Regions from separate parts of the Enterobacter sp. CP102 genome, predicted to be linked through region 1. Evidence: predicted binding sites of a transcription regulator. Region 1 holds the regulator's gene; each other region holds the start of a gene.

The links. The regulator PhoB, encoded in region 1, activates phosphate uptake and scavenging genes when phosphate is short. The targets are predictions, from matches to a motif close to CTGTCATAAAACTGNCNNAT.
Region 2: a site for PhoB is predicted at 3,327-3,346, ahead of uvrB (excinuclease ABC subunit UvrB). Genes of this name have one in related genera too.
Region 3: a site for PhoB is predicted at 1,991-2,010, ahead of N1249_RS11155 (heavy metal response regulator transcription factor). Genes of this name have one in related genera too.

The regions. Positions count from the first base shown of each region.
Region 1 covers NZ_CP104014.1:1,002,521-1,008,631, reverse strand. The annotation lists gene brnQ (branched-chain amino acid transporter carrier protein BrnQ) at 1-518, opposite strand, end outside; gene phoR (phosphate regulon sensor histidine kinase PhoR) at 928-2,223, opposite strand; gene phoB (phosphate response regulator transcription factor PhoB) at 2,245-2,934, opposite strand; gene sbcD (exonuclease subunit SbcD) at 3,122-4,327, shown strand; gene sbcC (exonuclease subunit SbcC) at 4,324-6,111, shown strand, end outside.
Region 2 covers NZ_CP104014.1:1,405,185-1,411,295, forward strand. The annotation lists gene bioF (8-amino-7-oxononanoate synthase) at 1-708, shown strand, start outside; gene bioC (malonyl-ACP O-methyltransferase BioC) at 692-1,447, shown strand; gene bioD (dethiobiotin synthase) at 1,440-2,141, shown strand; gene N1249_RS06600 (ABC transporter ATP-binding protein) at 2,104-2,826, opposite strand; gene uvrB (excinuclease ABC subunit UvrB) at 3,578-5,593, shown strand; gene yvcK (uridine diphosphate-N-acetylglucosamine-binding protein YvcK) at 5,650-6,111, opposite strand, start outside.
Region 3 covers NZ_CP104014.1:2,355,340-2,361,450, forward strand. The annotation lists gene N1249_RS11145 (cyclophilin-like fold protein) at 4-357, opposite strand; gene N1249_RS11150 (alpha/beta hydrolase) at 789-1,838, opposite strand; gene N1249_RS11155 (heavy metal response regulator transcription factor) at 2,101-2,781, shown strand; gene N1249_RS11160 (heavy metal sensor histidine kinase) at 2,797-4,254, shown strand; gene N1249_RS11165 (cupin domain-containing protein) at 4,320-4,799, shown strand; gene N1249_RS11170 (carboxymuconolactone decarboxylase family protein) at 4,777-5,538, shown strand; gene N1249_RS11175 (alpha/beta fold hydrolase) at 5,590-6,111, shown strand, end outside.

The DNA of each region.
Region 1 (6,111 bases):
GGGCCAGCCGGCCAGATGACAGCCGCAACGGCCAGCACGATCAGCGCCACAATTTTCATTGGTGCCAGGAAGTTCCCCACGGTATCCAGCAGCTTGCCCGGATAGAGAGAAACCAGGATCACAATCGCGAAGTACACCAGGCTGTAGATAAACAGCGGCATCGCACCGTCGCCGGTCAGCGGGGCAATCCCCACTTCAAAGGAAACCGTTGCCGTACGCGGGGTGGCAAACAGTGGGCCAACAGCCAGATAGCAGACCGTCGCCAGCAGAACGCCCGCCACTTTGCCAATCGGTGTGCTGAGGCTATCAACGCCGCCGCCGACTTTCGCCAGCGCAACGATGGTCAGTACCGGTAGGCCCACGGCAGTAATCAGGAAACCAAACGCAGCAGTCCAGACGTGTTCACCCGCCTGTAAGCCGACCATTGGAGGGAAAATGATGTTGCCTGCGCCAACGAACAGCGCAAATGTCATAAAGCCCAGCGCGATGATGTCACGCGATTTTAAGTGATGGGTCATAAAACCTTACTGCCTGTGGATGTGGTGTTGAAAACGTTGAGATTTTCGCCATCCCTGACGGGACAATACAGCGGAAAATTTGCTCAATTTCAGCGGGATATTCTCCCGTCCTGGCGTGGAGAAGAATAGTTTTTCGATTTACCACGCAAATACAGTCGGTATGACAGTATCTGGGGGGCAATTTAAACGCTTATAACGTTTAAAGGCAAGGTGGGATCGTAAAACCAGAACAATATGCCAGCATGAAAAAACAGGCCAGCACAATACGCTATTTATAAGAAAAACCCATGGCTAATCATGCGAACAAAAAAACATCAGACGTATAAAATTCATTCAGGTTTCACTTGACCGCAAAGCAAACGGGCCAGCAATGGCTGGCCCGTGGAAAGGAAAACTGACACGCCTGTTGTCAGGCGATTTTTTTGGCAATTAATCGTTCCGGGATAACGAAACTGAAACGGGTTCCCTTCCCCAGCGTACTTTGAATATCGAGACGACTTTCATGGTGATTGACCGCATGTTTCACAATCGCCAGCCCCAGACCACTTCCTCCGGTCTGTCGCGAGCGTGCTTTATCCACTCGATAGAAACGCTCGGTCAGGCGAGGCAGGTGTTCCGGTGAAATGCCCGGTCCGTTGTCCTCAACGCTAAACTCGGCACCTGTCGGGGTATATTGCCAGCGCACCACAATATGCGTCCCTTCCGGCGTATGATTCACCGCGTTATAGACCAGGTTAGAAATGGCGCTACGCAGCTCATCCTCACTGCCCAGCACTTTCAGGCCATTATCAACCTCAAAGGTCAGTTGATGTTTTTTATGGCTTAAGGTCTGCGCTTCACGCTCGACGACGCGCAGCATCATCGGCACGTCGATAGTGTCATTCAACGCAAGCGTCGGAGCGGCCTCTATTTTCGATAAGGTCAGAAGCTGTTTCACCAGCCCTTCCATCCGGTGCGTTTGCTCACGCATGGTATGCAGCGCTTTCTCGCGTGGCGCGCCTTCCAGCGTTTGCTCCTGCATCATCTCCAGATAGCCCTGGAGCACCGTTAACGGCGTGCGTAGCTCGTGGCTGACGTTGGCAAAGAAATTACGTCGCGCCCCTTCCAGCTGGTGCATCTGCGTAACGTCGCGCGCCACCATTAGCCACTGCTGGTCGCTGTAGGGCATCACGCGGATCTCAAGGTGACGACCATTGTTCAGTTTCAGATTATGCGGGCGGGTAAAGTCGCGTTTTTTCAGATACAGCGTGAATTCAGGGTAACGCAGAAGGTTAAGGATATTCTGGCCATTATCATCCGGCCAGCGCAGGCCAAGCAGCTGTTGTGCCAGGCCGTTACACCAGAAGATAGTCCCTTCTTCAGTGGTCAGAATGACCGCATCCGGCAGCGACTCCGCGCCACTGCGAAAACGTTTGATCAGGCTACCCAGCTCACGACGGCGCTTTTTATTACGCATCTGCATCTGGTGCAGGCCGTAAAGCAGCGGCTCCCAGCTTCCGCTTCCCGGCGGAGGCGTCATACTGCGGTCAACCCACAGCCACCAGGAAAGGCGCAGTAAGTTCCAGAAATGCCAGATCAGCAACCCGGTGACCGCTGCCAGTAAAAACCACGGCAAATGTCCCACAAATGCCCCCAGAATGAGGGCCGGGATACAACAAAGAATGAGTTCAAAAACGAGCCTTTTCCATGACAGACGTTCCAGCACGCGTCACACTCCTGTCATTGTTCAGAAACGGGTCGAAAAACGATAACCCGTGCCGCGGACCGTCTGCACCATACGATCGTGGCCGCTCAGCTCCAGCGCTTTACGCAAGCGGCGAATATGGACATCAACCGTCCGGTCTTCGACATAGACGTTAGTCCCCCAGACGTTATTCAGCAACTGCTCGCGGCTGTAGACGCGCTCTGGGTGGGTCATAAAGAAGTGCAACAGCTTGAATTCGGTTGGCCCCATATCGAGTGGGTTTTCGCCGGTCATGACGCGGTGTGACGTTGGATCAAGACTTAAGCCCTGCATCTCAATCACCTCTTCCACCGCCATCGGCGAAATACGGCGCATCACCGCTTTAATACGGGCAACCAGTTCTTTAGGTGAGAACGGTTTAGTGATGTAATCGTCAGCGCCCGTTTCCAGACCGCGCACGCGATCTTCTTCTTCACCGCGCGCCGTGAGCATGACAACCGGAATATCGCGGGTCATCGCTTCACGTTTAATGTGTTTGATGAACTGCAATCCCGAGCCGCCAGGCAGCATCCAGTCAAGCAAAATCAAATCAGGCCAGGGTTCGTTAAGTTGATTCACCGCGCTGTCATAATCTTCAGCTTCTACCGGCTGAAAGCCATTTTGTTCGAGCACGAAGCACACCATTTCACGGATCGGAGCTTCATCTTCTACGACCAGAATACGTCTCGCCATACTTTGCCCTGTCTTATCTTATTTAAGTTACAAGTTTGTAATGCGGCGTCATTATGCGTCAGATTTATGACAGATTTATGAAAAACATTCCCACTATAAATGGCAAACTGTTGTTTTATTACAGCGGTTATTTTCCGTTCTCTGAAAGTTTATAATCCTATCCTCATTTTTTTGCCACGGAACCGTTATGCGCATACTTCACACCTCGGACTGGCATCTGGGTCAAAATTTTTACAGCAAAAGCCGCGCCGCTGAACATGAAGCCTTCCTGAACTGGCTGCTGGAAACTGCCCAGGCGCATCAGGTTGATGCCATCATCGTTGCCGGTGATATTTTTGATACCGGGCAACCGCCAAGCTATGCGCGTGAACTGTATAACCGTTTTGTCGTTAACTTACAGCAAACCGGCTGTCATCTGGTGATTGTTGCGGGTAACCACGACTCCGTGGCAACGCTGAATGAATCCCGCGACATCCTCGCGTTCCTCAATACGACGGTCGTTGCCAGCGCCGGGCACGCCCCGCAGATCCTGAAAAAGCGCGACGGGACGCCGGGCGCGGTGCTGTGTCCGGTGCCTTTTTTACGTCCGCGAGATATCGTTCAGAGCCAGTCCGGGCTTTCCGGCGGTGAGAAGCAGCAGCACCTGTTGCAGAGCATCACCGACTACTACCACCAACAGTATGAAGAAGCTTGCGCCCTTCGCGGTGAACAGGCGATTCCCGTGATTGCTACCGGGCATCTGACCACCGTTGGAGCCAGTAAAAGTGACGCGGTACGTGACATTTATATCGGCACGCTTGATGCTTTCCCGGCGCAAAACTTCCCGCCTGCGGATTACATCGCGCTGGGGCATATTCACCGCGCGCAGATGATTGGCGGCAGCGAACATATTCGCTATTGCGGCTCCCCCATTTCCCTGAGTTTTGACGAAACAGGCAAAGCCAAATCCGTACATCTGGTGACGTTTACCGCTGGCAAACTCAGCGCCGTCGATATGCTGGACGTCCCGGTCACCCAGCCGCTTGCGGTACTCAAAGGTGACCTGGCGGCCATCACCGTCCAGCTTGAACAGTGGCGCGGCGCGGCGCAAGAACCGCTGGTCTGGCTGGATATCGAAATCACCACCGATGAATATCTGCATGATATGCAGCGTAAAATTCAGGCCTTAACGGAAGATTTGCCCGTCGAGGTGCTGCTGGTGCGCCGTAGCCGCGAACAGCGCGAGAAAATCCTGTTGAGCGCTCAGCGCGAAACGCTCAGCGAGCTGAAGGTCGAGGAGGTATTTGAACGCCGACTGGCCCAGGAAGAGATGGATGATGCAAAACGCGCCCGGCTGAACGAGCTGTTCACCCATACGCTGCACGCACTGAATGACGAGGAAGAGAACGCATGAAAATCCTGAGCCTGCGTCTGAAAAACCTCAACTCACTCAAGGGTGAGTGGAAAATCGACTTTACCGCTGAGCCTTTTGCCAGCAACGGTTTATTTGCCATTACCGGCGCTACCGGAGCGGGTAAAACCACGCTGCTGGATGCCATTTGCCTTGCGCTGTACCACGAAACGCCGCGCCTGCAAAAAGTCTCTCAGGCGCAAAATGACCTGATGACGCGCGATACGGCCGAGTGTCTGGCGGAAGTAGAGTTTGAAGTAAAAGGCACGGCTTACCGGGCTTTCTGGAGCCAGAACCGGGCGCGTAACCAGCCAGATGGCAACTTACAGGCCCCGCGCGTGGAGCTGGCGCGCTGTGAAGACGGTAAAATCCTTGCCGATAAAGTGACGGACAAACTTGAACAAACCGCTGCCCTGACGGGTCTGGATTACGATCGTTTTACCCGCTCGATGCTGCTTTCTCAGGGGCAATTTGCTGCCTTTCTTAATGCGAAACCCGGCGATCGCGCCGAGCTGCTGGAAGAACTCACCGGCACCGAGATCTACGGCCAGATTTCAGCGCGGGTATATGAACAACACAAAGCGGCCCGCAGCGCCCTGGAGATGTGCGAGGCCCAGGCTGCTGGCGTGGTGCTGTTGAGTGAAGAGCAGCAACAGCAGTTGCAGCAAAGTTTGCAGGTACTTACTGACGAAGAGCAAACCCTGCTGGCGCAACAGCAGATTCAACAGCAAACCTTTCAGTGGCTTACGCGTCACGACGAGTTGCTGCGCGAACAACAACACGCCACGGCGTTGCAGCAGCAGGCGCAGCAGGCACTGGCTGATGCCGGGCCAGAGCTGGCAAAACTTCAGCAGGCGCAGCCTGCCGCCGCGCTGCGTCCGCTCTGGGAGAGCCAGCGCGAGCAGACCACCCGCCTTGCGCAAACACAGCAGCAAATTGTTGAAGTAAATACTCGCTTACAGGCAAGAAATGCACAGCGCGCGCGAGTGCGCAATGGCGCGCTGCGTAATCGCGAACAACTGCAAACCGACCTGACAACGCTGGCCCAGTGGCTTGCCGGACATGAACGTTTTCGTCAGTGGGGCCAGGAGATTGCCGGATGGCGCGCCCATTTCACCCAGCTGAGCCGCGATAAAAATCAGCTTGTTGCCCTCAACGCCCGCCTTGCGGAGCTGCGTCAAAAACTGGCCGGTTTACCGGTAAGCAGCCTGACGCTGACGGCGGAAGAGGTTGCGGTAGCGATGGAGCAGCAAGCCCAGTCGCGCACTGCGCGCCAGCGCCTGACGACGCTCCACGCGCGCTATCAGCCACTGCAAAAACGTCTGGCGCAATATGGCGAAAGCGTGCAAAAAGCCAAGGCTGAGCAGGCGAAACTCAACGACACCCTTGCGCTGCGCAGGCAGCAATACAAAGAAAAAAACCAGCACTATCTGGATGTCGAACAGCTTTGCAGGCAAGAAGAGAAAATCAAAAGTCTGGAAGCCGAACGCGCCCAGTTGCAGGCCGGGCATCCTTGCCCGCTGTGCGGTTCAACAACGCACCCGGCGGTGACGGAATATCAGGCGCTGGAGCTCAGTGCCAGCCAGCGTCGCCGCGACGAGCTGGCAAAAGAGGTTGCGGCGCTGAAAGAGGAAGGTTTGCTGGTTCTGGGGCAGGTTAACGCCCTGACTCAACAGATCCAGCGCGAATCAGCTGAGGCGCAAACCTTATCTCAGGAAGAGCAATCACTTACTAACGAGTGGCAAGACGTGTGCGGCACGCTGAATATTCATCTGAATATTCAGGAT
Region 2 (6,111 bases), 400 kb from region 1:
GCCCATAATGACGCCACCCCGCTTCACGCTCTGCTGGGCAAACCCTGTGACGGCCAGCAGCTGGTGGTGACGGAAGGGGTGTTTAGCATGGACGGCGACAGCGCACCGCTGAACGCCCTGCATGACACTGCGCAGCAGCACAATGCCTGGCTGCTGGTGGATGATGCCCACGGCATCGGCGTGGTGGGTGATGAAGGGCGCGGAAGCGCGTATCACCAGGGGGTGAAACCTGAATTGCTGGTGGTGACGTTCGGTAAAGGATTTGGCGTCAGTGGCGCGGCGGTGCTGTGCAGTGACACGGTGGCCGATTATCTGCTGCAATTCGCACGGCACCTGATTTACAGCACCAGTATGCCGCCTGCTCAGGCCGTGGCGTTATCTGTGGCTATGCAGGTCATTCGCGGGGATGATGGGGAAGCACGTCGGCAGCGCCTGGCGCAGCACATTCGGCATTTCCGCCAGGGGTTAAGTACGCTGCCGTTCCGGAGCACTGACTCACTGAGCGCCATTCAGCCGGTGATCGTCGGGGATAACGGCCGGGCGCTGGAGCTGGCGCAACGGCTACGCGAAAAGGGCATGTGGGTGACAGCGATCCGCCCACCGACCGTACCTCCTGGCACGGCGCGGTTACGCCTCACGCTCACGGCGGCGCACGAAACGCAGGATATCGATACGCTGCTGGAGGCGCTGCATGTCTCCCGTCAATAAAGAGGCCATTGCAGCCGCGTTTGGCCGCGCGGCACAGAGCTATTCACAACACGATGAACTGCAACGTCAGAGCGCGCGTGGGTTGCTCAGCACGCTGGGTGAGAGCGATTTCCCGCAGGTGCTGGATGCCGGATGTGGTCCGGGCGCCAACAGCCGCTACTGGCGCGCGGCGGGAAGCCGTGTGACGGCTATCGACCTCTCGCCACAGATGCTTGACGAAGCGCGCCAGCAACAGACAGCCGACCATTATCTGGTGGCGGATATTGAAGCTATTCCCCTTCCAGACGGGCAGTTTGACCTGGTGTGGAGCCACCTTGCGGTGCAGTGGTGCAGCAGCCTGCCTCAGGCGTTGCATGAGCTGTATCGCGTGGCACGACCGGGCGGAAAAATCGCGTTTACCACGTTGCTTGAAAGCTCGTTGCCGGAGCTGAATCAGGCCTGGCACGCGGTGGATAGCGGGGCGCACGCGAACCGCTTTTTATCGCGGGATGAAGTGCTCCAGGCGCTGAGAGGCTGGCGTTATCGCAGCGTGGTGCAGACCATTACGCTCAGTTTTAGCGATGCCCTCAGCGCCATGCGCTCGCTGAAAGGCATTGGGGCGACGCATTTGCATTCAGGGCGGGACACCAAACCGCTTACCCGTGGTCAGTTGCACCGTTTAGAGATGGCCTGGCCGCAGCAACAGGGTGAGTTTCCGCTCTCTTATCAACTTTTTCATGGGATTATCGAACGTGACTGAACGTTATTTTGTCACCGGCACCGATACGGAAGTCGGTAAGACGGTTGCCAGCTCGGCGCTATTGCAGGCGGCGAATCAGCAAGGGCTTATCACCGCGGGCTACAAACCTGTGGCCTCCGGCAGTGAGATGACGTCAGACGGTTTGCGCAACACCGACGCGCTGGCGTTGCAACGTAACAGCAGCCTTGCGTTGAGCTACCCGCAGGTAAATCCGTATACGTTCGCAGAACCAACCTCGCCGCACATCGTCAGTGCAGACGAAGGCCGGGCGATTGATTTTGCGGTGCTGTCGGGGGGATTACGCGCTCTGGAGCAGCAGGCAGAGTGGGTACTGGTGGAAGGGGCAGGCGGCTGGTTTACCCCGCTTTCTGACCAACAAACCTTTGCCGACTGGGTTCAGGCTGAGCAGCTTCCGGTCATTCTGGTGGTAGGGGTGAAGCTTGGCTGCATCAACCACGCCATGCTGACTGCGCAGGCTATCCAGCAGGCAGGATTGCGCCTGGCGGGCTGGATAGCTAACGACGTGGTCGCCCCGGGCAGACGTCACCAGGAGTATCTGGCAACGCTAAAACGCGTGCTGCCTGCGCCATGCCTGGGTGAGATCCCCTGGCTTGCTGAGGGGGCAGAAAGTGCCGAAACCGGTCACTATCTGGATCTCAGCGTCTTGCCTCCAGCGTCATCCAGTGGGCAATAAGCTCATCATTCAGCTCGTTAACGTGGCCCTGGGCCACGTTACGCCCGCGATACAACATGCAGAAGCGGTCCGCTACCCGGCGGATAAACGACAGCTGCTGCTCCGCTAACAGTACCGTCATACCCAGCTCCCGGTTCAGCCGTATCAACAGTTGCGCAAGCTTCTGGGCAAAGCTCGGCCCCGCGCCGTGCATCGGCTCATCCAGAATCAATACCCGCGGGCGGTTCACCAGGGCGTTGGCTATCGCCAGCTGATACTGAATATCCGGCGATAACCCGTTGGCCCGGGTCTGGCGCAGCGTATAGAGCTGCGGGAAAAGGGCGTAAACCTCGCTTTTGGCGGTGGCATCCGGCTTCCCGGTGGCCCGCATCGCGATATGCAGATTCTCTTCAATCGTCAGCTGCGAGAAGATCCGCCTGTCCTGCGGAACGTAGCCAATTCCAGGCCGGTTTCGCTGTTCAGGTGGCTGGCTGAGCAGGTCGCGCGGTGGTGCGCCTGCTTCATGCCAGATGATGGTTCCGCTCTCAACGGGTAAATTGCCCGCGATGCAGTTCATCAGCGTGGATTTTCCCATACCCGGCAGGCCAACAACCCCCGTACACAGACCTGGCGGTAAATCTAAATCAACATTCCATAGCGTATGTTGGCTTCCGTAAAACTGATTCACTGCACGCAGACTCAACATGTTTCTCTCCTTAAACATCGATGTGGGTATGGCTCGTACGAATTGTGCAAAACTCCTGCCAGAACCGTTAAGTTGATTAAAAAAGAGACTTTTTTAGGAATGAGCCTGGGGCAAGGGAGGGATGTGACAGGGAATTGCACAGTAGCAGTGCCGGTGATGTTGAGTTGTGGTGCAGCGGCATAATCACTGAATTGTGATTAAGATCTCACCAATCCGTTATGTCTTGCGCAACTGATTACCATCAAAAAAGAGCTATAAAAATTTTTTGTCACCCCACCGGTGGGAAAAACCGGGAATTAGCTGAGTGGCGGTCTATACGGGCTGGAAGCAGTTATCCACTATTCCTGTGGATAACCATGTGTATTAGAGTTAGAAAACACGCGATAAGCGAGAGAATACGCGGCTTACGCCTGAATTGGTGCGAAACGCGGCTTTATGAAATATCGTTTAAAAATCAATTTGTTATATAAAAGCAATTGGCGTAATGAAACTGTCACTGGTTGCCACAAAACTTTCATTACACGGCTTGACAAATGTTAAAAAAGAAAAAGTTCTGGGGATAACCCGGGTTAGCTGGTGTTTTATTTTGTCACAGTCTAAATTTTGGCCGGGATTGCGCTAATCATCCGAACGCTACTCTAAATATCCTGACACGCCACTGGTTTTTCATCCAGTATTTTTTACTGGCAATCCTGGCAGCTGCGAGTAAAATTACTCACCTGCCGCTAATTACGTCATCAGGTCATCGCCCATGAGTAAACCGTTCAAATTGAATTCTGTTTTCAGCCCTTCAGGCGACCAGCCTGAGGCGATCCGTCGCCTGGAAGAGGGTCTGGAAGACGGTCTGGCACATCAGACGCTGCTGGGCGTTACCGGCTCGGGTAAAACGTTTACCATTGCCAACGTCATTGCGGATCTCCAGCGCCCCACCATGGTGCTTGCCCCGAATAAAACCCTGGCGGCTCAGCTTTATGGTGAGATGAAAGAGTTCTTCCCGGAGAATGCGGTGGAGTACTTCGTCTCTTACTACGATTACTACCAGCCTGAAGCGTATGTCCCAAGCTCAGATACCTTTATCGAAAAAGATGCGTCGGTGAACGAACACATCGAACAAATGCGTCTGTCGGCAACCAAGGCGCTGCTGGAACGCCGCGATGTAATTGTGGTGGCGTCGGTGTCCGCTATCTACGGTCTGGGTGACCCGGACCTGTACCTGAAGATGATGCTGCACCTTACCCAAGGGATGATCATCGATCAGCGTGCGATTTTGCGCCGCCTGGCGGAGCTGCAATACACCCGTAACGACCAGGCCTTCCAGCGCGGTACGTTCCGCGTGCGCGGTGAAGTTATCGATATCTTCCCGGCAGAGTCAGACGACATTGCACTGCGTGTTGAACTGTTCGACGAAGAGGTTGAGCGGCTGTCGTTGTTTGACCCGCTGACCGGGCATGTGGAATCGATCATTCAGCGTTTCACGGTTTACCCTAAAACGCACTACGTGACCCCGCGCGAACGTATTGTGCAGGCGATGGAAGAGATTAAAGTCGAGCTGGCAGACCGCCGTAAGGTGCTGCTGGCGAATAACAAGCTGCTTGAGGAGCAGCGCTTAAGCCAGCGCACCCAGTTTGACCTCGAGATGATGAACGAGCTGGGTTACTGCTCTGGTATCGAAAACTACTCACGCTTCCTCTCTGGCCGTGGGCCGGGCGAGCCACCGCCAACCCTGTTTGACTATCTTCCGGCGGACGGCCTGCTGGTGGTGGATGAATCCCACGTGACGATCCCGCAGATTGGCGGCATGTATCGCGGTGACCGGGCTCGTAAAGAGACGCTGGTGGAGTACGGCTTCCGCCTGCCATCAGCGCTGGATAACCGCCCGATGAAGTTTGAAGAGTTTGAAGCGCTTGCCCCGCAAACCATCTACGTGTCGGCAACGCCGGGCAGCTACGAGCTGGAAAAATCCGGTGATGAGGTCGTTGACCAGGTGGTGCGTCCTACCGGTCTGCTGGATCCGATTATCGAAGTGCGCCCTGTTGCCACCCAGGTTGACGATCTTCTGTCTGAGATCCGCACCCGCGCTGCCATCAATGAACGCGTGCTGGTGACGACCCTGACCAAGCGCATGGCGGAAGACCTGACTGAATATCTTGAAGAACATGGTGAGCGCGTGCGGTATCTGCACTCGGATATCGATACCGTGGAACGTATGGAAATAATCCGCGACCTGCGTCTGGGCGAGTTCGACGTACTGGTGGGGATCAACCTGCTGCGAGAAGGTCTGGATATGCCAGAAGTGTCGCTGGTCGCGATTCTGGATGCAGACAAAGAGGGCTTCCTGCGTTCTGAACGTTCCCTGATCCAGACTATCGGCCGTGCCGCGCGTAACGTGAACGGTAAAGCTATCCTCTACGGCGACAAGATAACCCCGTCAATGGCGAAAGCGATTGGTGAAACGGAACGTCGACGCGAGAAACAGCAGCGTTACAACGAAGAAAACGGTATTACGCCGCAAGGGCTGAACAAGAAGGTGGTGGATATCCTGGCGCTGGGTCAGAACATCGCCAAAACCAAAGCGAAAGGGCGTGGCAAGGCGCGTTCAGTGGTGGAAGAAGATACCGTCGTGCTGACGCCGAAAGCGCTCCAGCAGAAAATTCACGAGCTGGAAGCACAGATGATGCAGCACGCGCAGAACCTGGAGTTTGAAGAGGCGGCGCAAATCCGTGACCAGCTGCATCAGCTGCGGGATTTGTTTATTGCAGCATCGTGATTTACAGGTTATGTGCCCTTTGTAGCCCCGGTAAGCGCAGCGCCACCGGGGTTTTTTTAACCCAGCGCCTGAATAGCTTTTTCCAGCGCCTCGCGCAGCAGATGGCGATCGTGGCGATACTGAATATCGCTGGCTTCCAGCGGCTCCTGCACCACCACGCGGGCACCAATTCCTGACACATTCGCTTTCGGCCCTACAACCACCGCGTCGATGATTTTTTTCCCGACGTACTGCTCCATGATGCCAAGCTTATCTGCAAGCGTCAGGCCTGCCGCCGCCGGGCTCAGTTCACGCCCTAAATTACCGATATAGACCACCGGCGCAGGGGTTCTGCGCAGCGCCTGGGCAAGCTCTTTGACCAGCAGAATGGGCATCAGGCTGGTATAAAAACTGCCCGGCCCAATCAGGATCAAATCCGCTTCGCCGATAGCATCAACGGCTTCGCGCGTGGCGGGCACGGCCGGATAAGTCATAAGTTCTTTCGGCGGCAGGGTCAGCTGGTCAATATTCACTTCGCC
Region 3 (6,111 bases), 1.4 Mb from region 1:
CGATTACTCAGTCAGAAGTTCAAATCTGGCGCTATAGGAGTCAGGATGGACGGGCAACGCGTCCGGCTCATCTAACTGACCTAATTTAACTAATCCGCCCGCATAGCCATGTGGTTTATAGAAAATAGCCAGATTGCCCCACGGGGCATACATCGTGATATCACCCTTTTTCGCGGCCATGCCTGCTGGTGAACCCGCGGTAGACAATCGGGCGGGTAAATCGCTTATTTTCTCCTCCCCGGCATAATCTTTCAGCGTCAATGTAAGCGGTAAAAGTGCTGCAAAATCGCGGCTTGCCTGACTGTCATTCAGGGTCGCGGTAATCGTTTTGTCGTCGAGAATAATGCGTAACTTCATAGGGTTTTCCTGTGTATGACGTGCAATTACCGTAGCCGGAAATATCGTGATCAAGGCCAGCACTAACCAACCCGAAAGGCCGGGTAATACAGGTTGCGTTTTAGAAGAGATAACCATGGATAGCCACCCGAGCGCAGACGTTTACAGCTATTTTGAACAGAACAAAACAGCTTGTTAATAGCGGTTATCAGAATAGAGAAATGAATTGAATTCATTAATTACAGCTATGATGATTGCCACTTTCTATCCCGTCGACCCCGTAGTTCATCCCCTGCCCCTTACCAGGTCTATGAATTCCATTCATAGCACCTATTTAAGTAGCGTAATTATCTTTAACCGCAATTTCTTTAATCTGGGTGTATCAGGAGAGTCAGTGCCGCGAAGATGGTGGGCATCCCCAACCTGTACGGCTGGGGTGTTATAGAGACTAACTAGATGTTTTTATCGAAGAAGACGTCTAATTTTTGCAAAGCCTGGTCAACATATTTTGGCACCCAGTAAGTCTCGATATGGGTAGCACCGTCGATCAGGAACAGTTCTTTGTCCTTCGTCCCGGTGGCTTTCGCGAACGCATCTTCAGTCATATAGAGCGTATCCGCTTTTGTACCGGCAATCATCAACAGTGGTTTATTGATGAGATTGATATGGTCCGTTACATCAAAACTCATCAAATCTAACAGGCTGCTTGTGGTGTATTTAAACGTTGAGTTCGGGTGTGCGTGGGTTTTCCAGTAGTACTCGTAGCCCTGCCGATATAAGGCAAAAGGCAATTTAGCAATCTGTTCATCAGTCAGGTTGGCATCACCGGAATAAAGCACCTCGCCTCCGGCAGCCTCCTGAGCACGTGCGTCAGATGCCTGCTGAAGACGCAGCTGGACAGTATCCAGCTGTGAATTTTGCATCCCGTTGCGGCGTACAAGGCCGGAATTAAACATGCTGATGGTTGCAATGGATTTAAACCGTTTGTCCGTCTCGGCAGCAACGAGTGAATAACCGCCACCACCGCAAATGCCAAGCAGGCCAAGACGGGAAGTATCAACCCCCGGATACTGGCTGATGTAATCAGCCATACCGTGAACGTCTTCAATACGGTTAACCGGTTTATCCACGCTGCGGGGCATCCCGCCACTGGCACCCTGATAAGCCGCATCGGCGGTGATCGTAATGTACCCATGCTCGGCGAGGCGCTGCGCATACAACCCGGCGACCTGCTCTTTTACGCCACCATTAGGATGCGCGACCACTACGGCAGGATATTTTTTGGCGGGATCGTAGTTAGCAGGGGTATAGACATTCGCAGCAATCTGGATGCCATGCAGATCGTATTTCACCGGATGAATGTTGACCTTGCCTTTTACGTTCTCAGCGATGGCGCCTTCATAAACGAGTGTGAATGGATTCTTTTTGTAATCAGCCGCATTGACTGAGCTCACTCCAGCCATTGCCGTGAGTAGCATTGCACTTATAAGCGTGAATTTCATGGTCTCCCCCGATGAGTGTCGGCCTGGTTTTGCAGGCTCGCGGATTTAAATGTGCAGGCTCAGATTAGGGCGAGAGGACTGTCAGCAGGGTGACAAGGAAATAACATTTTTGTCAGGAAACGGGCTGGGATGGCTAAGCGTTTCTGACAATGCTGTCAGGTAACTGTCAGCTTTATGTTGGCAACCAGGAGGCAAAATGGTCTCAGTAACAGGGTTGGTCAGGTATTGAAGCACCGTTGAAAAGTAAAGAGGAAGTCCCGATATGCGCCTACTTTTAGTTGAAGATGAAGAAAAAACGTCAACCTATCTCAACCGTGCGTTGAGCGAATCAGGTTTTACGGTAGATGTCTCAGCAGATGGCGCTGAAGGTCTTCATTACGCACTGGAGTTCGACTACGACGCGATAATCCTGGATGTGATGTTGCCGGGGATGGATGGCTACCGGGTACTCGAGGGTGTGCGGGCAGCCAAACAGACACCGGTGCTGATGCTCTCTGCTCGGGGATCGGTCGATGAGCGCGTAAAAGGTCTCCGCCTTGGCGCAGATGATTATCTGCCCAAGCCCTTCTCTCTTATTGAACTGGTGGCACGCATTCAGGCCCTGGTACGTCGCCGCTCTATGGATGGCGCGGATATCACCCAGCTGCAAATTCACGATCTGCATCTCGACTTACTGGCTCGCCGCGTTTTTCGTGCCGGAACACGGCTGGAGCTAACGGCGAAAGAGTTTTCCCTGTTGAGTCTTCTGGCCAGGCATCAGGGGGAGATCCTGTCAAAGATGATGATTGCTGAGCAGATATGGGACATGAATTTTGACAGTGATGCCAACGTGGTTGAAGTCGCCATTAAACGCCTTCGCGCAAAAGTGGATGCCCCGTTCGACGTCAAACTGTTACATACCGTTCGTGGCATGGGCTATGTCCTCGAAGTTCGTTCTGAATAAATGAAGAGGATAATCATGCCTAAGCGTTCCATCTCAGTTCACCTGGCGCTGATGTTTGCTTTATCCGCGCTGCTGATTGTGTCCGTAATCGGCATCCTGCTGAGAAGCTCCTTGCATGATTCTTTGCAAAAGCAGATGCACAACGAGCTGTTGTTCCGGGAATCATTAATGAGCCCGTGGATCACCGCACGAACCTCGGCTGAAGGCTGGTCGACGCTTGCCAACAAATTCACCGTTTTAACCAATTCTGAAGGTGAGCGCGTTCGCTACTGGATCGTGAGCGATAACCCACGCTTTAGCGTAGGAGGAACGCCACCAGTAGGCGTTCAGTGGTCTTCTTTGCAGGAAGGTTTTAATAAAGTGCCTGGCGCATCGGAAGGTGCATGTTCACTGTTCCTGTTAGTGAAAACTATCCCCGCCAATGGAGAAAGACCCGAGCTGCGCTATGTCGTTGCCATCGACTCAACACCCTACATGGGTACACTGAATGCCTTCACCAGGACGCTGCTTATCATTGTCGCACTGGGCGTCGTGATTGTCGCCATACTGGGCTACGTGGTTTCAAAGGTTGGTCTGCGTCCAGTTGGCGCGCTCAGTAAACAGGCCCGGCAACTCGCGCCCGGGGACCACGGCCAGCGCCTGAACACCCGCACGTTACCCGAAGAACTCCAGCAACTGTCTCTATCATTTAATGGCGTGCTGGAACGTCAGGAGATCGCCTGGCGTCAGCTCGACAGTTTTAATGCCGATGTTGCACATGAACTCAGGACCCCACTGACCAACCTGATTGGCCAGACGCAACTGGGGCTCTCACGCCGACGCTCGCAGGATGAACTGGAAGAGCTATTGGGTTCCAATCTGGAAGAGCTTGAACGCATGACGTCGATCGTTAATGACATGCTGTTCCTGTCCCATGCCCACGCGGGTGAACATGCTTCCCAGCTCATGCAGGTGTCCCTGCGAGAAGAAACCCTGAAAACAGCGGAGTATGTTGAACCCTCTTTTGCGGAAAAGCAGCTCTTGATGGACGTTCAGGGCGACGTCACCGCCCACATCGACCGGCGACTGTTCCACCGCTCGCTGGCCAATTTACTGGAAAACAGCGCAAGACATTCGCCATCCAATAGCACGGTTACGGTGCGCTTAAGTGAAAAAGGTCATCAGGCCTGTGTTGAAGTTTCAAACCCGGGCGATCCCATAGCGCCAGAGCACTTACACCGGCTTTTCGAGCGGTTTTATCGCGTTGATACCTCCAGGGCCCGGAGTGATACCCATCATGGGCTGGGCCTGTCGATCGTACGCGCCGTCGCCATTATGCACCGGGGTGATGCTTTTGCGCGAAGTGAAGGTGGCATCAATACATTTGGCCTGACCTTTGAGATACACGCGGATAAAACGACGAGCAATTCGCACTCCGGCACTGAACCGGAACCAGGGTTAACTGACAGAATTGTCAGGGGGGTGTCAGCCTGAGGACATCGCACCCTCGTTAATATCATCACAGGCAATCCCCCTCTTCATTGATAAGGACGCTTCGTATGATCAGGCATTTACGTTACCTCGGGCTGTTATTTCCTCTCTTTGTGTTTTCATCCTGGGCAGCGGAGCAACATTCCGCTGTTCATATCGCTCCCGCCGGAAGTCAGAACGCAGTATATGGGCCAGCGGAGAACTTTACCGGCCGCGTCCGGGTTGATCCTCTTTTTAAACCGGATAACGACATCCGTGCTTCCGGGGCCTATGTCACCTTTGAACCCGGCGCCCGTTCCGCCTGGCATACGCATCCGGCAGGCCAGCAGTTGATTGTGACCTCGGGCGTTGGGCTTACCCAACAAGAAGGCCAGCCGGTGCAGGTTATCCGCGCGGGTGACGTTGTCACTTGTCCGGCGGGCATCAAACACTGGCATGGGGCCGCACCGGGTAGCGCGATGACGCATCTGGCAGTAACCGGGGTTGTGGATGGCAAAAGCGTTAACTGGATGGAGAAAGTGACAGATGAACAATACCACGCCCATTAAGGCACTAGCAGCAGCGGTACTGCTGACCTTCGGTTTTGGTCTTACAGCACAGGCTGCGCCCGTCAATACAGGAGCCTCAGAGATGAACCATGAACAAACAGTTTCAGAAACACTGTCAGCCCGCCAGCAGGCCATCCCGTTGATTGCGGCATCGATGGCCAGCAGTCAGATGGATAAGCTGAATACGGCACTGAATCAGGGCCTTGATGCCGGGCTCACGATCAACGAAACCAAAGAGATACTCGTCCAGCTTTATGCCTACACGGGCTTCCCCCGGAGTCTGAACGCGCTGAGTGAACTGATGAAGGTTGTCGAAGCACGTAAACAACGTGGCATTAAAGACGTTGAGGGTAAAGAACCCACCGCCCCGATCCCTGTCGGAGATGAACTTCGCCGTTTCGGTACTGCCAACCAGACGAAAATCTCAGGCGCTCCGGTTCAGGGCCCGCTGTTTGATTTTGCCCCGGTCATAAATCAATTTCTGCAAACGCATCTGTTCGGGGACATTTTTGCCCGCGATAACCTCGACTGGCAAAGCCGCGAGCTGGCAACGGTTGGCGCATTAGCAGCCACACCAGGCGTTGAATCACAACTGCTTTCGCATACGCGTGCAAGTATGCGGGTCGGGTTGACGGCAGCGCAGTTGCGCCAGCTGGCAGAGGTTCTGCGTGAACATGGCGAAAATGATGCAGCTATGCGGGTTGAAAAAGCGTTGCAACAGGCGCTCGCAAACAATTAGGAGTTGGTTAGAGACGATACGCAGCTGATTTATTTATAAGAGGAAATACCCTTGAAGACACTTTTAAAAACACTGTCCTTCTGCGTTATTGCGGGTGGCATGGTGGCTCAGTCGGTATCCGCCGAGCTTTTGGTCATTCAGGAACAGGGCAGCTTTTCTGCTGGCGGGACGATAATCACTTCCCCCGGGAAATTTGACGCGAAAAAGCCGATGGACTCTGCTGGTCAAACTTATCACGGCGATCACGCGTCTGTGTTCTACCAAATCCCGGTGAATCCACATAAATACCCAATCGTCATGCTGCACGGCGCTGGCCAGTTCTCCCGAACCTGGGAAAGCACCCCGGATGGTCGTGAAGGTTTCCAGAATATATTCCTGCGTCGCGGATTCTCAACTTATCTTGTCGATCAGCCTCGTCGGGGCAGCGCCGGGCGCACGACGGTAGAAGGTACTGTTTCGCCAAAACCGGATGAGCAGCTGTGGTTTAATCAATTCCGCGTTGGCGTGTGGCCAGAGTATTTTAAAGGTGTTCAGTTCTCTCATGACAAAGAAGCGCTGAATCAGTATTTCCGT